2 regions of the Streptomyces spinoverrucosus genome follow, and region 2 is predicted to be linked to the other one. Evidence: riboswitches for the same ligand, from Rfam matches in the RefSeq annotation. Region 2 holds a riboswitch; the other holds the start of a gene.
What was found. Region 2 has a riboswitch for S-adenosylmethionine ahead of thrC (threonine synthase). Riboswitches for the same ligand answer to the same signal wherever they lie in the genome.

Region 1 (10,523 bases), 1.9 Mb from region 2:
GTCAGCTGCGCGAGAGGCGCTTGAGCAACACCGCCGACGCCACCGGCCGCGCCCCCGCGCGGGCCACCCCGTCGGCCACCTCACGGTCGGTCGAGACGACGATGACCGGACGCCCGGGCGGCTCGGCGCGCACCAGCTGGCGGATCAACTCGTCGGCGGTGACGCCGGGCTTGGAGAACAGCACCCGCACTCCGCGGGGCGGGGCCAGCAGCACCGGCGCGGCCAGTTCGGCCCCGTCGAAGACACAGGTCACCTCGGCGCCGGACTGCGCGGCGAGCTGCGAGAGCTGCCCGAGCAGCCTCAACCGCTGCTTCTCCAGCGGCATTTGGGGATAGCCGGTCTTGGTGACGTTGTAGCCGTCGACGACCAGATGGGCCTGCGGCAGCGCGAGGAGCTGGTCGAGGATCGCGGGGTCGTTCTCGGACAACGCCCGCGCGGCGATGTCCTTCGGGGTCATTCGTCCCGGTTCGACCGCGTCCACGGTCTCGGCGGGGCGTACGGAGACCGGCGGCAGCGCCAGTTCCCGGCGCAGCCCCTGCGCCGCGTCCAGCACGGTGTCGAGCAGCAGCCGTACCCGCATGTCCTCGACGCTGCGGCCCTCGCGCGCGGCCCGGCGAGTGGCCTCCAGGGCGGCCTCCGCCTCCCCCAGCCGCGCCTTCAGCCGCCGCGCCTCGCTCTCGGCCACGGACACCTGGGCCTGGCCCTCGGCGCGTACGGCCTCGATCTCGGCCTGCACCTTGCGCAGCGCCGCCTCGCCGCGCTTGACGTCGCTGAGCGCGGCCCGCAGCTTGCGGTGAAGCGATTCGGCTTCCTTGCGGGCGCCGTCCAGCTCGGCGCGCAGCCGCTCCGTCTCGGCGCGGGTGTGGTCGCGGGCGGCGGCGAGTTCGGTACGCAGCCGCTCCAGTTCGGCGCGGCTCTCCTCGTCGGCGCGCTCGGCGTCGGCCCGCTGGGCCTCCTCGCCGGCGGCGGCGACCAGTTTCACCCAGCCGATGGGGCGCAGCACATACGCGGCGGCGGCCACGTCCAGCGGATCCGCGGCCGGCGGCGGCGATCCGGCGTCGAGGGCACCGGCCAGATCGGGCTGGGCCTCGCGGAACTTCTCCCCGATGCGCTGCCGGAACAGCGGGTCGGTCTCCACCGCCGCGGCCATCGCGTTACCGGCGAACTTGGCCCGGCGATTCGGGGCGAACCGCGCGTACTGCCGCAGCTGGGCGGGCAGTTCGGCCATCGTCAGCCCACCGAAACCGTCGGAGACGATCTGCACGACCTTGCGGCGCACTCCTTCGGGCAGCGGACGGTCGAGCACCTCAGCGGCGCCGTCGCCCGGCCCCCCGCCTGCGGTCTCCACCATCCGTCACCCCAATACCCCTGCGGGGCCGGTCCCTGTCAGGAGCCGGCGCCCGGCCTGTCCACGAGTTCCACCTGATCCACGGCGTTGCACCACCGGCACCGCACCGACTCGATGGTCTCACTGACCACCTCACGCTCCTCGACCCTCGGCTCACCGGCGAGGTCGAGGTGGACGTACTCGACGACCTTCGAGGAGCGCGTCACGTCGAAGCGCGTCAGATTGCCGCAGAGGGTGCAGCGCCACCGCGTGGTGTCGGTCGGCAGGGGAACCGTCATCGTGGCTGTTTCTTTCCTTCTAGTTTCGGTGATGCGTCGTTTCTCGGTGATACGTCGTGATGCGCCCAGCTTCCCTGGAGCGTGTGGCTCGTAACCCTACGGCCTGGCGGGTCCTCGACGCCCGTCCGTCCCGGGCGGCGAGGCAGTCTGTGCGGTTGCGTCCGCTTACGTCATGCTCTGTGTCCATGATCAGCCTCTGGAGCACGGTGGGCCGCCGGGCGGTCCGCCGACCGCAGGCGCCGGTGATGTTCACACTGATCGCCGTGTGCTGCCTGATCTTCCTGGCCGGCCCGGCCTCGGGGCTCAGTCCGGTGTACGGCTCCGGCGACGAGCCGCTCGCCGTACAGCGGGCGTACTTCCGCCACTGGGGGGTGGTACCCGCAGAACTGTTCGAGGGATCCCCCCGGGCCGCCCTCACCCCGGCCACGGCCCTCTTCGTGCACGGCAGCTGGGTCCACCTGCTCGGCAACATGCTCTTCCTCCATGTCTTCGGGGCGATGACCGAGGAACGGATGGGCCGCGTCGAGTTCACCCTCTTCTACGTCGGCTGCGGCTACCTCGCGCTGCTGGGGTACGCGGCGGCCAACGCCGACTCCGAGCAGTCCCTGGTCGGCGCGTCGGGCGCGATCTCGGCGGTGCTCGGCGCCTTCCTGTACCTCTTTCCCCGGGCCCGGGTGACCAGCCTCCTGCCGTTCCTGTTCTTCCTGCCGCTGCGCTTCCCGGCGTGGGTGGTGCTGCCCTTCTGGGTGGCCCTGCAGTGGCTGGCGGCGCGGCAGGCGTCCAGCGGGCCGGGGGTGGCGTATCTGGCCCACCTGGTGGGCTTCGGGCTGGGCTTCGCCTACGCGTGGGCGCGGTACGGCCGTGCGACTAAAGTGAAGGCCGCCCCAGCTCCGGCCCCCGAGGGAGAGAACCAGCCGTGATCACCGCGATCGTCCTGATCAAGACCAGCGTGGACCGGATCCCCGAGATCGCCGAGCAGATCGCCGCGCTGGACTCCGTCAGCGAGGTCTTCTCCGTCACCGGCACCTACGACCTGATCGCCATGGTCCGGGTGAAGCGGCACGACGACCTCGCCGACGTCATCCCCGGCAGCATCAGCAAGATCCCCGGCGTGGAGGCGACGGACACACACGTGGCGTTCCGGACGTACTCCCAGCACGACCTGGAGGCGGCGTTCGCGATCGGGCTGGACAACTAGCTAGTAGTGCTTCGTTACGTCGAGTGATCTCGCCTGGTGGTGGGCATCTTCGTGGTGTGAAGCTGGGGGAAGTGGAACGGCTCCGCGGTGAGTTAGCAGAGTTCGTTGCCGATGTCTTGGGGTCGTTGCCGCGGCGGGATCAGCGGCGGTGGGGCGATTGTTATCTGCGGGGTCTGATGCTGGACGGCCGGCGGAAGTCGATCCAGCCGATGGCCGAGCGGCTGCCGGACGGCAACATGCAGGCCCTGCAGCAGTTCGTGAACCAGTCGCCGTGGGACCCGCTGCCGGTGCGGCGGCGGATCGCCCAGCGGTTGTGCGAGGCGATCCGCCCTGAGGTGTGGGTGGTCGACGATGTGTCGTTTCCCAAGTGCGGCACGGCGTCGGTCGGGGTGGCCCGGCAGTACTGCGGAGCGCTGGGCAAGCGGGCGAACTGCCAGGTCGCGGTCAGCGTCCACGCGGCCACCGACACAGCATCGTGCCCGTTGGAGTGGGAGCTGTTCCTGCCCCAGGAGTGGGCGCACGACGATGGTCGGCGGCAGCGCGCTGGGATACCCGTGGAGGTCGGGCATGTCTCCAAGACGCACCTGGCTCTGGGCCTGTTGGACCGGCTGGCCGGGCAGGGATTGGCGGTGCCGGTGATCGTGGCCGATGCCGGCTATGGCCGCAGCGTCTCCTTCCGGCTCGCACTGGAGGAACGCGCCTGGACCTACGTCATGGCCGTCGACCCGAAGGAGATCGCGCGGCCTGCCGACGCCGAGCCGTATCAGCCGGCTTATGGCGGGCTGGGACCACCGACCCTGCCCCGCTACCGCGAGAAGCCCTGCCCGTTGCCCGGCCTCGTTGATGAAACCGCCGTGTTCGAGGAGGTCACCTGGAGGCAGGGCAGCAAGGGGGCGATGACCTCGCACTTCGCGGTGCTTCCGGTGCGGCCCTCGGGCAAGGAGGCCTGCCGCACCGCCCAGGAACAGGCCGGGGGACGCAGCCGGTGGGACGGTGTGCTGCCGCTGCGGACCCTGCTGGTCGAACGGCCCGAAGAAGCCGACGAGCCGACCGGCTACTGGATGACCAACCTGCCCGCCACCACTCCGATCGCCGACCTGGTGCGGTGGGCCAAGATGCGCTGGCGGATCGAGCACGACTACCGCGAACTCAAACACGGCCTGGGCCTGGACCACTTCGAAGGCCGCACCTGGCGCGGCTGGCACCACCACGTCACCCTCGTCACCGCCGCCCAGGCCTTCCTCACCCTCAGGCGGCTCGACCCAAAAGCCCAAGCGCCGGCCTGACCCTCTACCAGGTCCTTGGTGCCCTTCAGGACCTGCTGAGGTGCTGGACCGGCACCTGCACCACCTGCGGCCGCCCCCTCACCACACCCCGAAGCAGAGCCAGAACCTAACGAAGCACTACTAGGGCCTGTCCGGCCGATCAGGCCGCAGACGCGGGGTCTGGCACGCCGATCTGCGGCGTTGTCGTCGGTTGCCGACGCTCCGCGTCGCCGCCCTCCTCCGCCTTGCAGCTCGACGCACCAGCCCCCTGTCACCCGCGTCCATGAATCACCGCCGATTTCCTGCGACCTGATCCGCCGGACAGGCCCTGTCCGCACGGAGTGTGGCGTGCGTCCCGCGATCCGGACTCGGGTTGCGGGGCGCCGATCAGTTCACGTACGTTCCTGTTCAGGTCATGAGCGACAGTCATTCGGCCCCGGCCGACTGTCCGGCAACCCTCCGTCCGTGGCGGGGTGCCCCGGGTGAAGACCAGGCCGTAGGCAGCGAGGTCTACGGCAAGCGCGGACCCCTCGCGAAACCAGGGGTCCTGGTCGTCGAGGAGCCTTCCGTGAGCAAGCGAATGCGATAGGGCCGCCGAGCCCCGCCTCCGCACACCCCTTTTTTCTCTCTTTTCTCTCTGTCTCTCACGGGAGTTCCGCCATGTCCGTCTTCACCGCTGCCGCCGATCAGTCCGTTTGTGCCCCGCTGCCCGTTCTGGGGCGGGATGTCACCGTCCCGCTCGTCACCGGGGGCGAAGTCAGCTACGCCGCCCTCGACTACGCGGCCAGCGCCCCCGCCCTCCAGCGGGTGTGGGACGACGTGGCGGCCTACGCGCCGTACTACGGCAGCGTCCACCGCGGCGCCGGCTACCTCTCCCAGCTCTCCACCGACCTGTTCGAGAACTCCCGCAGGACCGTCGCCGAGTTCCTCGACTGCCGCGCAGACGACCAGGTGGTCTTCACCCGGTCCACCACCGACTCGCTCAACCTGCTCGCCGCCGCCCTCCCGGCCGGCTGCCAGGTCTTCGTCTTCGAGACCGAGCACCACGCCTCCCTGCTGCCCTGGCGGGACGCCCACGTCACCTACCTCGACGCGCCGCGCACCCCGCAGCAGGCCGTGCGGACCCTGGAGCGCGCGCTCGCCGACCGCGACCCCCACGGCCCGGCCCTCGTCTGCGTCACCGGCGCCTCCAACGTCACCGGCGAGCTGTGGCCCGTGCGGGAGCTCGCCGCGGCCGCGCACGCGCACGGCGCCCGCATCGTGCTGGACGCCGCCCAGCTCGCACCCCACCACCCGGTGTCCGTACGGGAGTTGGACGTCGACTGGGTCGCCTTCTCCGGGCACAAGCTGTACGCCCCCTTCGGCTCCGGCGTCCTCGCCGGCCGCGCCGACTGGCTGCGCGCGGCCGAGCCGTACCTCGCGGGCGGCGGCGCCAGCCGCAAGGTCGCCCGGCGGGCGGACGGCGGCGTGGACGTGGAGTGGCACGACAGCGCCGCCCGGCACGAGGCGGGCTCCCCGAACGTCATCGGCGCCTACGCCGTCGCGTCGGCCTGCAAGGCCCTCACCGAGGCCGGCTTCGACACGCTGGTCGCCCGTGAGCAGCACCTGATCGACAAGGTGAAGGACGGCCTCGCCGAGGTCCCCGAGGTCCGGATCCTGTCCCTGTTCGGCGACGACGCCCCCCGCGTCGGTGTGCTCTCCTTCGTCGTCGACGGCTGGAACAGCTCCCACTTCGCCGCCGCGCTCTCCGCCGAGTACGGCATCGGCGTCCGCGACGGCCTCTTCTGCGCCCACCCCCTCGTGCGCACCCTGCTCGGCAGCGATCCGCAGACCCAGGGCGAGTGCGGCGCCCCCGAGGCGGCTCCCGGGGAGAAGTCGCTCAACGCGATCCGGGTGAGCTTCGGGGCGGGCACGCCGGACGAGCATGTCGAGCGGTTCGTCGGGGCGGTGCGGGAACTGGTGCGCGACGGCGCGAAGTGGAACTACCGCACTGTGGACGGGCGTTGCGTCCCCGCCGTGTGAGCCGCTGACCCGGGCACGGCGTATACGCTCCCCTCGGCAGCCGTACGCGGGACAGGGGGAACACGGGGTGCAGGCGCTGCGGGACACGGATCCTCGGCGGGTCGGGCCCTACGAGGTCCGGGGCCGACTCGGTGCCGGCGGCATGGGCGAGGTGTATCTCGCCGAGGGCCGTGGCGGACTTCGGCTGGCCGTGAAAGTGGTGCGGGCCGAACACGCGGAGGACCGCACCTTCCGCGCCCGGTTCCGTCAGGAGGTGCGGGCCGCGCAGACCGTCGGCGGTGCGGGGACGTACACCGCCCGGGTCGTCGACGCCGACACAGAGGCCGAACGGCCGTGGATGGCGACGGAGTTCGTCGACGGACCCAACCTGCGGGACGCCGTGCTGGACCACGGGCCGCTCCCCGAGGACGCGGTGCTCGTCCTCGCGGCGGCGCTCGGCGAGGCGCTGGGCGCCATCCACGGCAAGGGGATGGTCCACCGCGACCTGAAGCCGTCCAACATCCTGCTCGCGCAGGACGGCCCCCGGGTCATCGACTTCGGGATCGTCCGGGCCCTGGAGGCGACCTCGCTGACCCGGACCGGGACGATCGTCGGCTCGGTCGGCTATGTCTCGCCGGAGCAGATCCGCAACGGCGCCGAGGTGGGCCCGGCCAGCGACGTCTTCTCACTGGGCGCGGTCCTCGCCTACGCGGCGAGCGGCCGGGAGCCCTTCGGGGAGGGCCAGGACTCGGTGATCCTGCTGCGGATCCTGACCCGGGACTTCGATCTGTCCCAGGTGCCGAAGCGGGTGCTGCCGCTGGTCGAGTCGTGCCTGCGGGCGGAGCCCGAGGAGCGGCCCACGCCGCAGGCCCTGGTCGCGGAGGCCGGGCACACCGGCCGCTCGCTGCGGGACAGCACCCGGCCGGGCTGGCTGCCCTTCGCCCCGGAGCGCGCCCAGGACGCGGGCCCGGAGCGTGCCGAGGACGGCGAGCGCTGGGTCGCGGACCGGGACTCCGGCCCGGAGCGGAGCCGGGTGGAGTACCTCGCCCCGCCCACGGTGCTCTCCGAGGCCCGGCCGGCCGCCGAGGTGCGGCAGGACGCGCCCTCCGGCCGGGGTCTGTCGCGGCGCCGCCTGCTCACGGCCGGGGGAGGGCTCCTGGTGGCCGGTGTGGGGGTGGGCGGGGTCCTCCTGACCCGGGAGCGCGACGCGGGCGGCGGCGCCAGTCGCTCCCCTTCCGGCACGCCCGCCTCGGACACCGGCGCGTCCGCCGCGAAGGCCTCGGTCGCCTGGCAGTTCGAGACCGGGCCCCTGTTCTACGCCGCCGGGGCCGGCCCGTGCGTGGCACTCGCGCCGAACGACGACGTCGTCTACGCCGCCGGCGAGGACGGCACGCTGTGGGCGATCAATTCGGACGGCACCCAGCGCTGGAAGACGGACTTCGACGGGATGGCGGCGACGCCCCCGGCGGTCACCGCGGAGGGCGTCTTCTGCGCCCTCACCGCCGATGCGCCCGGCTCGGAGCGGCTCGCGGCGGTCAGCCATGACGGCGACCATCTGTGGACCAGGGATCTGCCGCCCCGCGGTTTCGAGATGCCCGCGGTCACCTGGGACGGCCTGGTGCTCGTCGGGTACGGGGACGCGGGCACCGGGGGCGTGCGCGCCTACGCCGCCGACGGCACTCCGGCCTGGACACGGACCCTCACGGGGTCGCCGGACGTGGCCCCCGTGGTGGCCGACGGGACGGTGTACGTGGGCAGCTACGACAACCACCTGTACGCCCTCGACGCCGGCACCGGGGCCCTGACCTGGCAGGCCGAGCTGGACAGCGACGTGGCGCGGCCGGGCGTCTCCGTCACCCGGGGCATGGTCGTGGCGAGCACGAACAACGAGGCGAACATCCTGTACGGCATCACGACCGACGGGAAGCGCGTGTGGCAGCGGGAGGGCCAGGGCGGCGGCATCTACTCGTCCGCCGTCACCTTCGGCTCGCTGGCCCTCGCCAAGGTCGGCACCACGCTGGTGGCGAGCTCACTGGAGGACGGCGCCCGGATGTGGACGTACGGCCCCTGCCACTCGGACCCGACGCCCGCCGCCGACGCCGTTCTGCTCCGCTCCGGCAGTGAGCTGCGCGCCGTGGGCGCGGACGGCGCCCTGATCTGGAGGGTCACCGTCGGCGACCCCGGCGAGCGCCGGCTGAGCCCCGTCGTCCGCGGCACCCGCGTCTACGTCCCGTCCGCCAAGGGACTCGCGGCGGTCAACTTCAGGGGCTAGTAGTGCTTCGTTACGTCGAGTGATCTCGCCTGGTGGTGGGCATCTTCGTGGTGTGAAGCTGGGGGAAGTGGAACGGCTCCGCGGTGAGTTAGCAGAGTTCGTTGCCGATGTCTTGGGGTCGTTGCCGCGGCGGGATCAGCGGCGGTGGGGCGATTGTTATCTGCGGGGTCTGATGCTGGACGGCCGGCGGAAGTCGATCCAGCCGATGGCCGAGCGGCTGCCGGACGGCAACATGCAGGCCCTGCAGCAGTTCGTGAACCAGTCGCCGTGGGACCCGCTGCCGGTGCGGCGGCGGATCGCCCAGCGGTTGTGCGAGGCGATCCGCCCTGAGGTGTGGGTGGTCGACGATGTGTCGTTTCCCAAGTGCGGCACGGCGTCGGTCGGGGTGGCCCGGCAGTACTGCGGAGCGCTGGGCAAGCGGGCGAACTGCCAGGTCGCGGTCAGCGTCCACGCGGCCACCGACACAGCATCGTGCCCGTTGGAGTGGGAGCTGTTCCTGCCCCAGGAGTGGGCGCACGACGATGGTCGGCGGCAGCGCGCTGGGATACCCGTGGAGGTCGGGCATGTCTCCAAGACGCACCTGGCTCTGGGCCTGTTGGACCGGCTGGCCGGGCAGGGATTGGCGGTGCCGGTGATCGTGGCCGATGCCGGCTATGGCCGCAGCGTCTCCTTCCGGCTCGCACTGGAGGAACGCGCCTGGACCTACGTCATGGCCGTCGACCCGAAGGAGATCGCGCGGCCTGCCGACGCCGAGCCGTATCAGCCGGCTTATGGCGGGCTGGGACCACCGACCCTGCCCCGCTACCGCGAGAAGCCCTGCCCGTTGCCCGGCCTCGTTGATGAAACCGCCGTGTTCGAGGAGGTCACCTGGAGGCAGGGCAGCAAGGGGGCGATGACCTCGCACTTCGCGGTGCTTCCGGTGCGGCCCTCGGGCAAGGAGGCCTGCCGCACCGCCCAGGAACAGGCCGGGGGACGCAGCCGGTGGGACGGTGTGCTGCCGCTGCGGACCCTGCTGGTCGAACGGCCCGAAGAAGCCGACGAGCCGACCGGCTACTGGATGACCAACCTGCCCGCCACCACTCCGATCGCCGACCTGGTGCGGTGGGCCAAGATGCGCTGGCGGATCGAGCACGACTACCGCGAACTCAAACACGGCCTGGGCCTGGACCACTTCGAAGGCCGCACCTGGCGCGGCTGGCACCACCACGTCACCCTCGTCACCGCCGCCCAGGCCTTCCTCACCCTCAGGCGGCTCGACCCAAAAGCCCAAGCGCCGGCCTGACCCTCTACCAGGTCCTTGGTGCCCTTCAGGACCTGCTGAGGTGCTGGACCGGCACCTGCACCACCTGCGGCCGCCCCCTCACCACACCCCGAAGCAGAGCCAGAACCTAACGAAGCACTACTAGGCGTTGCTGACGGCCACCCAGCGGTCCAGGACGCGCTTGGCGGCGCCGGAGTCGATCGACTCGGCCGCGCTCTCCATGCCGGCGCGGATCCGCTCGGCCAGCGGCCCGTCACCCGGCCGCAGCGCCACCAGCGCCGCCGCCGCGTTCAGCAGGACCGCGTCCCGGACGGGGCCGCGCTCACCGTCCAGCAGGCGCCGGGCGACCTCGGCGTTGTACGAGGCGTCCGCGCCCCGCAGCGCCTCCACCGGCACCAGGTCGATGCCGACCTCGCGCGGGTCGAAGGTCTCCTCGGTCACCTTGCCGTCCCGGACGACCCACACCCGGGACGTCGACGTGGTCGTCAGCTCGTCGAGGCCGTCGTCACCGCGGAACACCAGCGAGGAGTTGCCGCGCTCGGCGAAGACTCCGGCGACGATCGGCGCCATCCGGAGGTCCGCGACGCCGACCGCCTGCGCCCTGACCTTGGCGGGGTTCGTCAGCGGGCCCAGGAAGTTGAACGTCGTCCTGATGCCCAGCTGGCCGCGCGCCGCCGCCACATGACGCAGCGCCGGGTGGAACTTCACCGCGAAGCAGAAGGTGATCCCGGCCTCCTCGGCCACCTCGGCGACCCGCCGCGGCGTCAGCTCCAGATTGACGCCCAGCTTCTCCAGTACGTCGGACGCGCCGGAGGCGGAGGACGCGGCGCGGTTGCCGTGCTTGACGACCTTCGCGCCCGTACCGGCGATGACGATCGCCGACATGGTGGAGATGTTCAC
Region 2 (10,523 bases):
TGCCGATGTGCCACAGCTGCGGCACGATCTTCCCGCCCGCCGCGTGCACCTCCTCGACGACCTTCGCCCACCCGGCCAACTGCTCCGCACCGTGGAACCGCGGGATGGCGTCGCTCTCCCCGGCCGACTCGTGGCCGACGTAGGTGCCCTCGGTGACGATCAGACCGACGCCCGCGCCGGCGCGACGGGAGTAGTACGACGCCACGTCCGCGCCCGGGATGCCACCCGGGGAGAACTGGCGGGTCATCGGCGCCATCACGATCCGGTTCGGGACGGTGAGCCCGCCCACGTTGAAGGGCCGGGACAGAACCTGGGCTGCTCGGGAGAGGTCGGAGGACGCGGTGACGGTCACGTGGGGGCTCCTCGGAAATGGCCGACAAACGGTGGGCACACACTTGCGAATTAATGCATGCGCATACTTCCACAGCATTAACTGCTTCATCGGCCACCGCATTCCGCCCCCCTCCCGTCTCCGATGTGATCCCGGACACGCCCGAGGGCGGCACCCCCTGTCTCCAGGGAGTGCCGCCCTCGGTACTTACGGACGGATCCGATCCTCGGGAGGATCAGAAGTCCATGTCACCGCCCGGCATGCCGCCGCCGGCCGGGGCCGCGGCCTTCTCCGGCTTGTCGGCGATGACGGCCTCGGTGGTGAGGAAGAGCGCGGCGATGGAGGCGGCGTTCTGCAGGGCAGAGCGGGTCACCTTCGCCGGGTCGATGATGCCTTCCTTGACCAGGTCGACGTACTCGCCGGTCGCGGCGTTCAGGCCGTGGCCCGGGGTCAGGCCGCGAACCTTCTCGACCACGACGCCGCCCTCGAGGCCGGCGTTGACGGCGATCTGCTTCAGCGGAGCCTCGAGCGCGAGCTTCACGGCCTGGGCGCCGGTCGCCTCGTCACCCTCCAGCTCCAGCTTCTCGAACACCTGGGAGGCCTGGAGCAGGGCCACGCCACCACCGGCGACGATGCCCTCCTCGACGGCCGCCTTCGCGTTGCGAACGGCGTCCTCGATGCGGTGCTTGCGCTCCTTGAGCTCGACCTCGGTGGCGGCACCGGCCTTGATGACGGCCACGCCGCCGGCCAGCTTCGCCAGACGCTCCTGGAGCTTCTCGCGGTCGTAGTCCGAGTCGCTGTTCTCGATCTCGGCGCGGATCTGGTTCACGCGGCCCGCGACCTGGTCGGCGGAGCCGGCGCCGTCGACGATGGTGGTCTCGTCCTTGGTGATGACGACCTTGCGGGCGCGGCCCAGGAGGTCCAGGGTCGCGTTCTCCAGCTTGAGGCCGACCTCCTCGGAGATGACCTCGCCGCCCGTGAGGATGGCGATGTCGCCGAGCATGGCCTTGCGGCGGTCACCGAAGCCCGGGGCCTTGACGGCGACGGACTTGAAGGTGCCGCGGATCTTGTTGACGACCAGTGTCGACAGGGCCTCGCCCTCGACGTCCTCGGCGATGATCAGCAGCGGCTTGCCCGACTGCATGACCTTCTCCAGGAGCGGGAGCAGGTCCTTGACGTTGGAGATCTTGGAGTTGGCGATGAGGATGTACGGGTCCTCGAGGGCCGCCTCCATGCGCTCCATGTCGGTGGCGAAGTACGCCGAGATGTAGCCCTTGTCGAAGCGCATACCCTCGGTGAGCTCCAGCTCCAGACCGAAGGTCTGGGACTCCTCGACGGTGATGACGCCTTCCTTGCCGACCTTGTCCATGGCCTCGGCGATCAGCTCGCCGATCTGGGTGTCGGCGGCGGAGATGGAGGCCGTGGAGGCGATCTGCTCCTTGGTCTCGACCTCCTTGGCCTGGTCGAGCAGCGCACCGGAGACGGCCTCGACGGCCTTCTCGATACCGCGCTTCAGGGCCATCGGGTTGGCGCCGGCGGCGACGTTGCGCAGGCCCTCGCGGACGAGCGCCTGGGCGAGAACGGTCGCGGTGGTCGTACCGTCACCGGCGACGTCGTCCGTCTTCTTGGCGACTTCCTTGACCAGCTCGGCGCCGATCTTCTCGTACGGGTCCTCCAGCTCGATCTCCTTGGCGATGGAGACACCGTCGTTGGTGATCGTGGGGGCGCCCCACTTCTTCTCAAGGACGACGTTGCGGCCCTTGGGGCCGAGGGTCACCTTGACGGCGTCCGCGAGCTGGTTCATGCCGCGCTCGAGGCCCCGCCGCGCCTCCTCGTCGAACGCGATGATCTTGGCCATGTGAAGTGGTCCTCCCAGGACTGGGGGTGATTACTTCGGACCGCGCCCGCGCCCGCGACGGACGGCTCGCCTGCCTGTGGTTCCTTGCCCCACCCGGCCTGCGGCCTCACCGACCCGGTCCATCTTTGTCACTCTCACCTTCAGAGTGCTAACGCCAATGATTAGCACTCGCCCCTGCCGAGTGCAAGCGGCTCCCGGGATCCGACGCGGGACGGGCGAGGGCCTCGTCGCGTACACGCCGAAGGGCCCGCACCCCGGAGAGGTGCGGGCCCTTCGAACAGAACGTCACATACGGTGGTCGCGCGCTTAAGCGGTGACGCGAACCATGTCGGCCTGCGGGCCCTTCTGGCCCTGCGAGATCTCGAACTCGACCCGCTGGCCCTCTTCGAGGGTCCGGTAGCCGTCCATCTGGATCGCGCTGTAGTGGACGAAGACGTCCGCACCACCGTCGACCGCGATGAAGCCGTACCCCTTCTCCGCGTTGAACCACTTGACGGTGCCCTGAGCCATGCCTAACTCCCCTATTACTGGCCCTTGCACAGATCCACACTTCGCGGATCCGGGTCAGACCTCACCCCCCATTTGTTGGGGGCGTGCGCCGGAACGCGTCGACCGCGGCTGAATGTATCTGTCCAACTGCCGTCTGCAACAGGTCAATCGGACGAGAAATCTGGGCGCGGGCGGTCGGTAATTTATGGAGAATTCACCCGAATTCAGGGCAAGTCGGGCCCCATAAAAGGAATGAAAGACGCAAAAGAGCCACATACTTTGGCTACTTCTCATCGCATCGGAGCCGGAACTCATATGCGTCCGGCATGTCGATCCGCAACGCGTTCCCCAACTCTACCGCGCTCAACCACACTGAATTGCCCCCTCCGCTTCTCTCACGGAGGGGGCAATTCGATGAACAATGAGTAACTCGCGTTACTCACGGTAACGCGCGGGCGGTTCAGCCGCCGGCCACCGCCGGAATGATCGACACACCGGCACCGTCCGGGGTGGCCGTCTCCAGCCCCTGCTCGAAACGGACGTCATCGTCGTTGACGTACACGTTGACAAACCGCCGCAGCTTGCCCTGGTCGTCCAGGACACGGGCGCCGATACCGGTGTGGTTCTTCTCCAGGTCGGCGATGACCTCCGCGAGGGTCGTCCCCTCGGCGGACACCTCGGCCTGGCCACCCGTGTAGGTGCGCAGGATGGTAGGGATGCGGACGGTAACGCTCATAACTTGTGACCTCCGGTCAGGTGACTTACCTAGGGGCGCGGGGCTGTGCTGAATATGCGGCTACCGCCGCGTGGGCGCGACCAGCCCCAACCGGCCCGCAGACGAAGTACAAAGCTCTCTTACGCGAGCCCAGCCTCACGGAACGACTCAAGGCTCGGGCGAATGGTGGCCGTCAGACCCGTACCGGCCACCGCGTCCAGCGTCTTCAGACCATCCCCGGTGTTCAGCACCACGGTCGTCAGCGACGGATCCAGCACCCCGCCCTCGACCAGCTTGCGCGTAACCCCGACGGTCACCCCACCCGCGGTCTCCGCAAAGATCCCCTCGGTCCGCGCCAGCACCTTGATCGCGTCCACGACCTGCTCGTCCGTCACGTCCTCCACGAAGCCACCCGTGCGGCGCGCGATGTCGAGGACGTAGGGACCGTCGGCCGGGTTGCCGATGGCCAGCGACTTGGCGATGGTGTTCGGCTTCTGTGGCCGCACCACGTCGTGCCCCGCCTTGAACGCGGTCGACACCGGCGAGCAGCCCTCCGCCTGCGCCCCGAAGATCTTGTACGGCTTGTCCTCCACGAGCCCGAGCTTGATCAGCTCCTGCAACCCCTTGTCGATCTTCGTCAGCTGGGAGCCGGACGCGATCGGCACCACGATCTGGTCGGGCAGCCGCCAGCCGAGCTGCTCGCAGATCTCGTACGCCAGGGTCTTGGACCCCTCCGCGTAGTACGGCCGCAGGTTGACGTTGACGAAGCCCCAGCCCTCGCCGGCCGGGTCGCCGATCAGCTCGGAGCAGAAGCGGTTCACGTCGTCGTAGTTGCCCTCGATGCCGACGAGCTCGCCGCCGTAGACCGCGGCCATGACGACCTTGCCCTGCTCCAGGTCGTGCGGGATGAACACGCAGGAGCGGAAGCCCGCCCGGGCGGCGGCGGCGCCGACGGCACCCGCGAGGTTGCCGGTGGAGGAGCAGGAGAGCGTGGTGAAGCCGAAGGCGCGCGCGGCCTCCAGGGCCTGGGCGACCACGCGGTCCTTGAAGGAGTGGGTCGGGTTGCCGGAGTCGTCCTTGGCGAACAGCTTGCCGGGCTCGACGCCGAGTTCACGGGCGAGGTTGTCGGCCTGGACCAGCTTGGTCCAACCGGGGTTCAGGTTCGGCTTGTCGGCCACGTCGGCGGGGACGGGCAGCAGGGGCGCGTAACGCCAGATGTTCGACGGGCCCGCCTCGATGCGCCGACGGAGCTCCTCGGCGTCGTACGCGGAGAAGTCGTACGCGATCTCCAGCGGGCCGAAACACTCCTCGCACGCGAAGACCGGGCCGAGCGGGACGCGGTGGCCGCATTCGCGGCAGGAGAGCGCCGCGGCGGGACCGAGGTCGACGGTGGGATTGCTGGTGCTGCTTGCGACAGTCTGCACAGCCATGTGAGGCGAGGCCCTTTCTCCTCATCTTCCTCACGACGCATCTCGCCGTGAGACGGAATTGGCACCTTCCCTAGCCGGGAGCCTCGCGGAACGATCGGAAACGATCTACGAGAACCGACTGGAGGGTTGCCGGGGCTTCAACGGGCCGTATCCCTCTGCCCCTCTGGATGAGCTGTATGTGGTTGTTATGCGGTTGTGGGCGCGAACGACCCCCGACATGCGATGGTCATCAGCGTTGTTCAAGACTGTAACCGAAGGCCAGGACAGTTGAGATAGTCGTCCGAACCGCGAGATGGATCACAGACCACGTCCCGCTCGCCGAGAGAACGCTAAGGAGCCGCCGACCGTGCTGGAAGAAGTCGAGCGCTGGCTGAGCACCCGCTCCTGGTCGCTGGCCGATCGCCCGCTCCACAAGATCCTGGCCGCGAAGCGCGGCACGGGCCAGTCGATCAGTGTCGTGCTGCCCGCGCTCAACGAGGAGCAGACCGTCGGCGACATCGTCGCCGTGATCCGGCGCGACCTCGTGGAGCAGGTCCCGCTGGTCGACGAGATCGTCGTGGTCGACTCCGGGTCCACCGACCGCACCTCCGAGGTGGCCGCCGCGGCGGGCGCCCGGGTGGTGCACCGCGACGAGATACTCCCGCGGATCCCGGCCGTGCCCGGCAAGGGCGAGGTGCTGTGGCGCTCACTGCTCGTCACGCGCGGCGACATCATCTGCTTCATCGACGCGGACCTGAAGGAGTTCTCCTCGGACTTCGTCACGGGCATCGTCGGCCCCCTGCTCACCGACCCGGAGGTCGACCTCGTCAAGGGGATGTACGACCGTCCCCTGGGTGGCGCTGCCGGGCAGGGCGGCCGGGTGACCGAGCTGATGGCCCGCCCGCTGCTGAACCTGCACTGGCCGCAGCTGGCCGGTTTCGTCCAGCCGCTCGGCGGGGAGTACGCGGCCCGGCGCTCGCTGCTGGAGCAGCTGCCGTTCCCGGTCGGGTACGGGGTGGAGCTGGGCATGCTGGTGGATTCCCTGCATCTGGTCGGCCTCAACGCCCTCGCCCAGGTGGACGTCGGGGTGCGCAAGCACCGGCATCAGGACGGGCAGGCGCTCGGCCGGATGGCGGCGGCGATCTACCGCACGGCTCAGCTGCGGCTGGCCCGGGGCCATATGGTCCGGCCGTCTCTCACCCAGTTCGAGCGGGTGGAGGACGGGTTCGAGCCAAGGACGTACTCCGTGGACACGGAGGAGCGGCCGCCGATGGTGGAGATCGCGGAGTACGCGGCCCGGAAGGTGGCCTGACCGTTGTATACAGCCGCGCGCCGGGCTCGAACCGTACGTTTGAGCGGATCCACGGAGGGCTAGGTTGAGGCGTATGGCTTCGACGTACGGTCCTGCGCAGGTACTGGTGGCCTCCAACCGTGGCCCGGTGTCGTACGAGGTGCGCGACGACGGCTCGCTGCACGCCAAACGCGGTGGCGGCGGGCTCGTCTCCGGCCTGTCCGCGATCGGTCCGGACGCCGGTGCGCTGTGGGTGTGCTCGGCGCTCGGTGACGGTGACCGCGAGGCGGTGCGGCGCGGGGTCGGTGAGTCCGGTGTGCGGATGCTGGACATTCCGGCCGACGTGCACGCGGACGCGTACAACGGGGTCGCCAACTCGGTGCTGTGGTTCGTGCACCACATGCTGTACCAGACGCCGCTGGAGCCGGTGTTCGACGCGGAGTTCCGGCGGCAGTGGGCCTCGTACGAGGCGTACAACCGGGCGTTCGCCGAGGCGCTGGCGGCCGAGGCCGCCGAGGGGGCGGCGGTGCTGGTGCAGGACTACCACCTGACGCTGGTGCCGGGGATGCTCCGTGAGCTGCGGGCGGACGTGCGGATCGGCCACTTCTCGCACACGCCGTGGGCGCCGCCGGAGTACTTCCGGATGCTGCCGGACGAGGTCGCCGGGCAGGTGCTGAGGGGCATGCTGGGCGCGGACCGGCTCGGGTTCCTCACCCATCGGTGGGCGAATGCCTTCACGGCGTGCTGCGAGGCGTTCGCCGGCGGGCTCGGGGACACGCGGGTCGGGGTGCACGGGCTCGGTGCCGACGCCGACTTCCTGCGCAAGCGCTCGCACGAGGCCGACGTCGAGGAGCGGATGGCCGCGCTGCGGGCGGAGATCGGCGAGGGGCGCAAGGCGATCGTCCGCGTCGACCGGACCGAGCTGTCGAAGAACATCGTGCGCGGGCTGCTGGCCTACCGGCAGCTCCTCGACGACCGCCCCGAGTGGCGCGAGCGGGTCGTGCACGTCGCCTTCGCCTACCCCTCGCGGCAGGACCTCGCCGTGTACCGCGACTACACGGCCGAGGTGCGGCGGGTGGCCGAGGAGATCAACGAGCGGTACGGGACACCGGGCTGGACGCCGGTGGTGCTGCATGTGAAGGACGACTTCGCCCGCTCCCTGGCCGCCTACCGGCTCGCGGACGTGGCGTTGGTGAACCCGATCCGGGACGGCATGAACCTGGTCGCCAAGGAGGTGCCGGTCGTGTCCGACGAGGGCTGCGCGCTGGTGCTGTCCCGGGAGGCGGGCGCGTACGAGGAGCTGGGCGAGGACGCCATCGGGGTGAACCCGTACGACATCGGGGGCACGGCCGACGCCCTGCATGAGGCACTGTCGATGCGGGCCGGGGAACGCGCCGAGCGCACCAAGCGCCTGGCAGCGTCCGCCACCGCGCTCCCCCCGGCCCGGTGGTTCCTGGACCAGCTGAACGCCCTGCGCGATCAGCCCGCCAGCTGAGCCGCGAGTCCCGCGAGCAGTCCCACGACCGCCTCCGGGCCGTCGACCACCACGTCCGCGCGGTTGCGCAGCTCGGTCACCTCGTCGCTGCCGCTGCACACCAGCAGGCCCGGGGTGCCGTCGGCGCGGAGCCTGTCGACGGCCGCGTAGGCGGGCAGGTCGCCGAGGTCGTCGCCGGCGTAGAGGACGGATTCGGCGCCGAGTTCCCGGACGTATTCCAGGAGGGCCATGCCCTTGTCCATGCCCGGCGGGCGCAGTTCCAGGACCATGCGGCCGGGCTCGACGATCAGGCCGTGGCGGCCGGCGAGGTCGGAGAGGGGTTCGCGGAGGGCCTCGAACGCGGCCTGCGGGTCGCCGGCACGGCGGGTGTGGACGGCGATCGCACGGCTCTTGTCCTCGATCCACGCGCCCGGCCCGGCGCCGACGCGGTCGAGCAGTCCCGGCAGTTCCTCGCGCACGGCCGCCACGCCGGGGTGCGGGGCGGGGGCGCTGACCTCGCCGCTGACGGCGTCCCAGCGTTCGGCGCCGTAGTGACCGAGGACGACGAGGTGCTCCAGGCCGCCGACGCCCGCGAAGCCGCCGTGGCGTACGGCGACGTCGGCCGGGCGGCCGGTGATCACCGCGACGGCGGCCACCTTCGGGGCGAGGGCGGCGAGCGCCGGTACGGCGTCCGGGTGGGCGCGGGCCTGCTCGGGGTCGGGCACGATCGGGGCGAGGGTCCCGTCGAAGTCGAGCGCGATCACCGCCTTGCCGGGCCGCGCGAGAATCGCGTCGAGCCCGGCCCGCCCGGCGGAGGTGGCGGGCGTCGGGAGAGTCTTGCCGGTTTCGGTCTCGTGGCTGCCCATACGGCGACCCTATCCACCGGGAATGCCAGGCCCTACCGTTCCGCCCGTCGCCGCTCCCGTATCCGCCGCAGCCGGTTCACCGTCACCGGGTCGTGCGCCAGCGCCCGCGGGTCGTCGAGCAGGGCGTTGAGCAGCTGGTAGTAGCGGACCGGGGCCAGGCCCAGCTCCTCGCGTATCGCGCGCTCCTTGGCGCCGGGGCCCGAGAGGCCACGGCGCTCCAGGGCGAGGATGTCCTGTTCCCGTCGGGCGAGCTGCTCCTGGTCCATGCCGTGCACGGTAGCCGCCGCCACTGACACCGGCCCCTACCCGGCCGCCGAGCTCTCCGCCGTCGTGGCCGTCGACTGCAGCTGGTTCAGGATGGCCGCCGGGCTGCCGCCCGGTTCCACGGCGGAGCCGATCCGCTTCTTGACCTCCGCGCTGACCGACGCCCAGGACGTCTTGCCGACCGGGTAGAGCTCGGACAGCGTGAGCTCGTCCAGGAAGGGCTTGAGGTCCCGGTCCTCCGCCGCCGCGCTCATCACCTCGGAGGCGGAGTTGGTGACCGGCAGCAGGTCGTACTCGCGGGAGAAGTCGAGCACGTTCTCCTCGCTGTAGACGAAGTCGAGGAAGTCGCCGACCTGTTCCTTGTGGCCGTTCTGCTTGAAGGCGAGCATCCAGTCGGCGACGCCCATGGTGGCCTTGGACTCGCCGTCCACGCCGGGCATCGGCACCATGCCGAAGTCCACGCCCTGCTTCTCGGCCATCTTCATCAGGGACGGGTGCCCGTTCAGCATGCCGACCTCGCCCTTGGCGAACGCGGCGAAGGCGTCGGCCCGGTCGAGCCTGCCGGGCGCGACCGGCCCGGTGAGCTTCTCGCCGACCAGCTCGTCGCGCAGCCAGGTGAACGTCTCGACGTTCTCCGCGGAGTCGATGGTGTACGTGCCGACCGCGTCGGTGTAGCCGCCGCCCCCGCTGAGCAGCCACTGCATGGTCTCGGCCTGCGCCTCCTCCGAGCCGAGCGGCAGCGCGTACGGGTACTTCACGCCCTCCGCCTTCAGCGCCTCGGCGGCGTCGGCCAGCTGGTCCCAGGTGGTCGGCGGGGTGACGCCGGCCTCGTCGAAGAGCTTCTTGTTGTAGAAGAGCAGCCGGGTGGAGGCGGCGAACGGCATGCCGTACTGCACCCCGTTGACCTGCCCCGCCCCCGCGAGCGCGGAGGAGAAGCCGGCCTGGACGGGTATGGAGAGCAGGTCGTCGGCGGAGTAGAGCAGATCGTCGGCCGCGTAGTCGGCGTACGCCCCGATCTGCGCCATGTCGGGCGCCTTCCCGGCGTCGACCATCTCCTTGACCTCACGGTCGACGTCGCTCCAGGAGTACACGCTGACCTCGACCTGGACGCCGGGGTGGTCGGCCTCGTAGGCGTCGACCAGCTTCGCCCAGTACTTCTTGGAGCTGTTCGCCGCGCTGTCGCCGTAGTCCGCGGCGACCAGTCTGAGCGTGACGTCGTCGGAGCCTCCGGTGAGGCCGCAGCCGCCGAGGACCGCCGTCATGCCCAGTGCGGACATCACCGCGATCATTCCTGTCCTGCGCCGCCGCTGCACGCTGTCCCACCCTGTTCATGTCAGTCCGAATTCCGGATTAAGGTCTACACCACGCAAGTGGACTAGACCTCTTCCGGGTCCTCGGGCCACACTGTCTCCCGTGAAACACGTCATCGCCCTCGATGTGGGCGGCACCGGGATGAAGGCCGCCCTGGTCGGGGCGGACGGCGCCCTGCTGCACCGGGCGCGCCGCGCGACCGGCCGCGAGCGCGGGCCCGAGGCGGTGGTCGACGGCATCCTCGACTTCGCCGCCGAGCTCCGCGCCTACGGCGAGCAGCACCTCGGCGCCCCCGCGAGCGCCGCCGGAGTCGCCGTCCCCGGCATCGTCGACGAGCGGCACGGCATCGCCGCCTACGCGGCCAACCTCGGCTGGCGTGACGTACCCCTGCGCACGCTGCTCACCGAGCGGCTCGACGGCATCCCGGTCGCCCTCGGCCACGACGTGCGCACCGGCGGCCTCGCCGAGGGCCGGATCGGCGCGGGCCGGGGCACGGACCGCTTCCTGTTCGTGGC

Region 1: it holds a riboswitch for S-adenosylmethionine, as region 2 does, so the genes downstream of both, I2W78_RS30015 (aminotransferase class V-fold PLP-dependent enzyme) here and thrC (threonine synthase) in region 2, are expected to answer to the same signal.

What each region holds. Positions count from the first base shown of each region.
Region 1 covers NZ_JADPZX010000001.1:6,608,549-6,619,071, reverse strand. The annotation lists gene I2W78_RS30040 (NYN domain-containing protein) at 2-1,351, opposite strand; gene I2W78_RS30035 (hypothetical protein) at 1,387-1,626, opposite strand; gene I2W78_RS30030 (rhomboid family intramembrane serine protease) at 1,812-2,546, shown strand; gene I2W78_RS30025 (Lrp/AsnC family transcriptional regulator) at 2,543-2,824, shown strand; gene I2W78_RS30020 (IS701 family transposase) at 2,881-4,110, shown strand; SAM riboswitch class IV at 4,501-4,617, shown strand; gene I2W78_RS30015 (aminotransferase class V-fold PLP-dependent enzyme) at 4,750-6,111, shown strand; gene I2W78_RS41215 (protein kinase domain-containing protein) at 6,179-8,362, shown strand; gene I2W78_RS30005 (IS701 family transposase) at 8,415-9,644, shown strand; gene trpD (anthranilate phosphoribosyltransferase) at 9,765-10,523, opposite strand, start outside.
Region 2 covers NZ_JADPZX010000001.1:4,755,010-4,765,532, reverse strand. The annotation lists gene I2W78_RS21665 (NADH:flavin oxidoreductase) at 1-352, opposite strand, end outside; gene groL (chaperonin GroEL) at 567-2,189, opposite strand; gene I2W78_RS21655 (cold-shock protein) at 2,496-2,699, opposite strand; gene I2W78_RS21650 (MoaD/ThiS family protein) at 3,139-3,414, opposite strand; gene thrC (threonine synthase) at 3,534-4,823, opposite strand; SAM riboswitch class I at 4,842-4,997, opposite strand; gene I2W78_RS21640 (glucosyl-3-phosphoglycerate synthase) at 5,170-6,114, shown strand; gene I2W78_RS21635 (alpha,alpha-trehalose-phosphate synthase (UDP-forming)) at 6,188-7,588, shown strand; gene otsB (trehalose-phosphatase) at 7,573-8,433, opposite strand; gene I2W78_RS21625 (DUF3263 domain-containing protein) at 8,466-8,699, opposite strand; gene I2W78_RS21620 (ABC transporter substrate-binding protein) at 8,736-9,974, opposite strand; gene I2W78_RS21615 (ROK family protein) at 10,111-10,523, shown strand, end outside.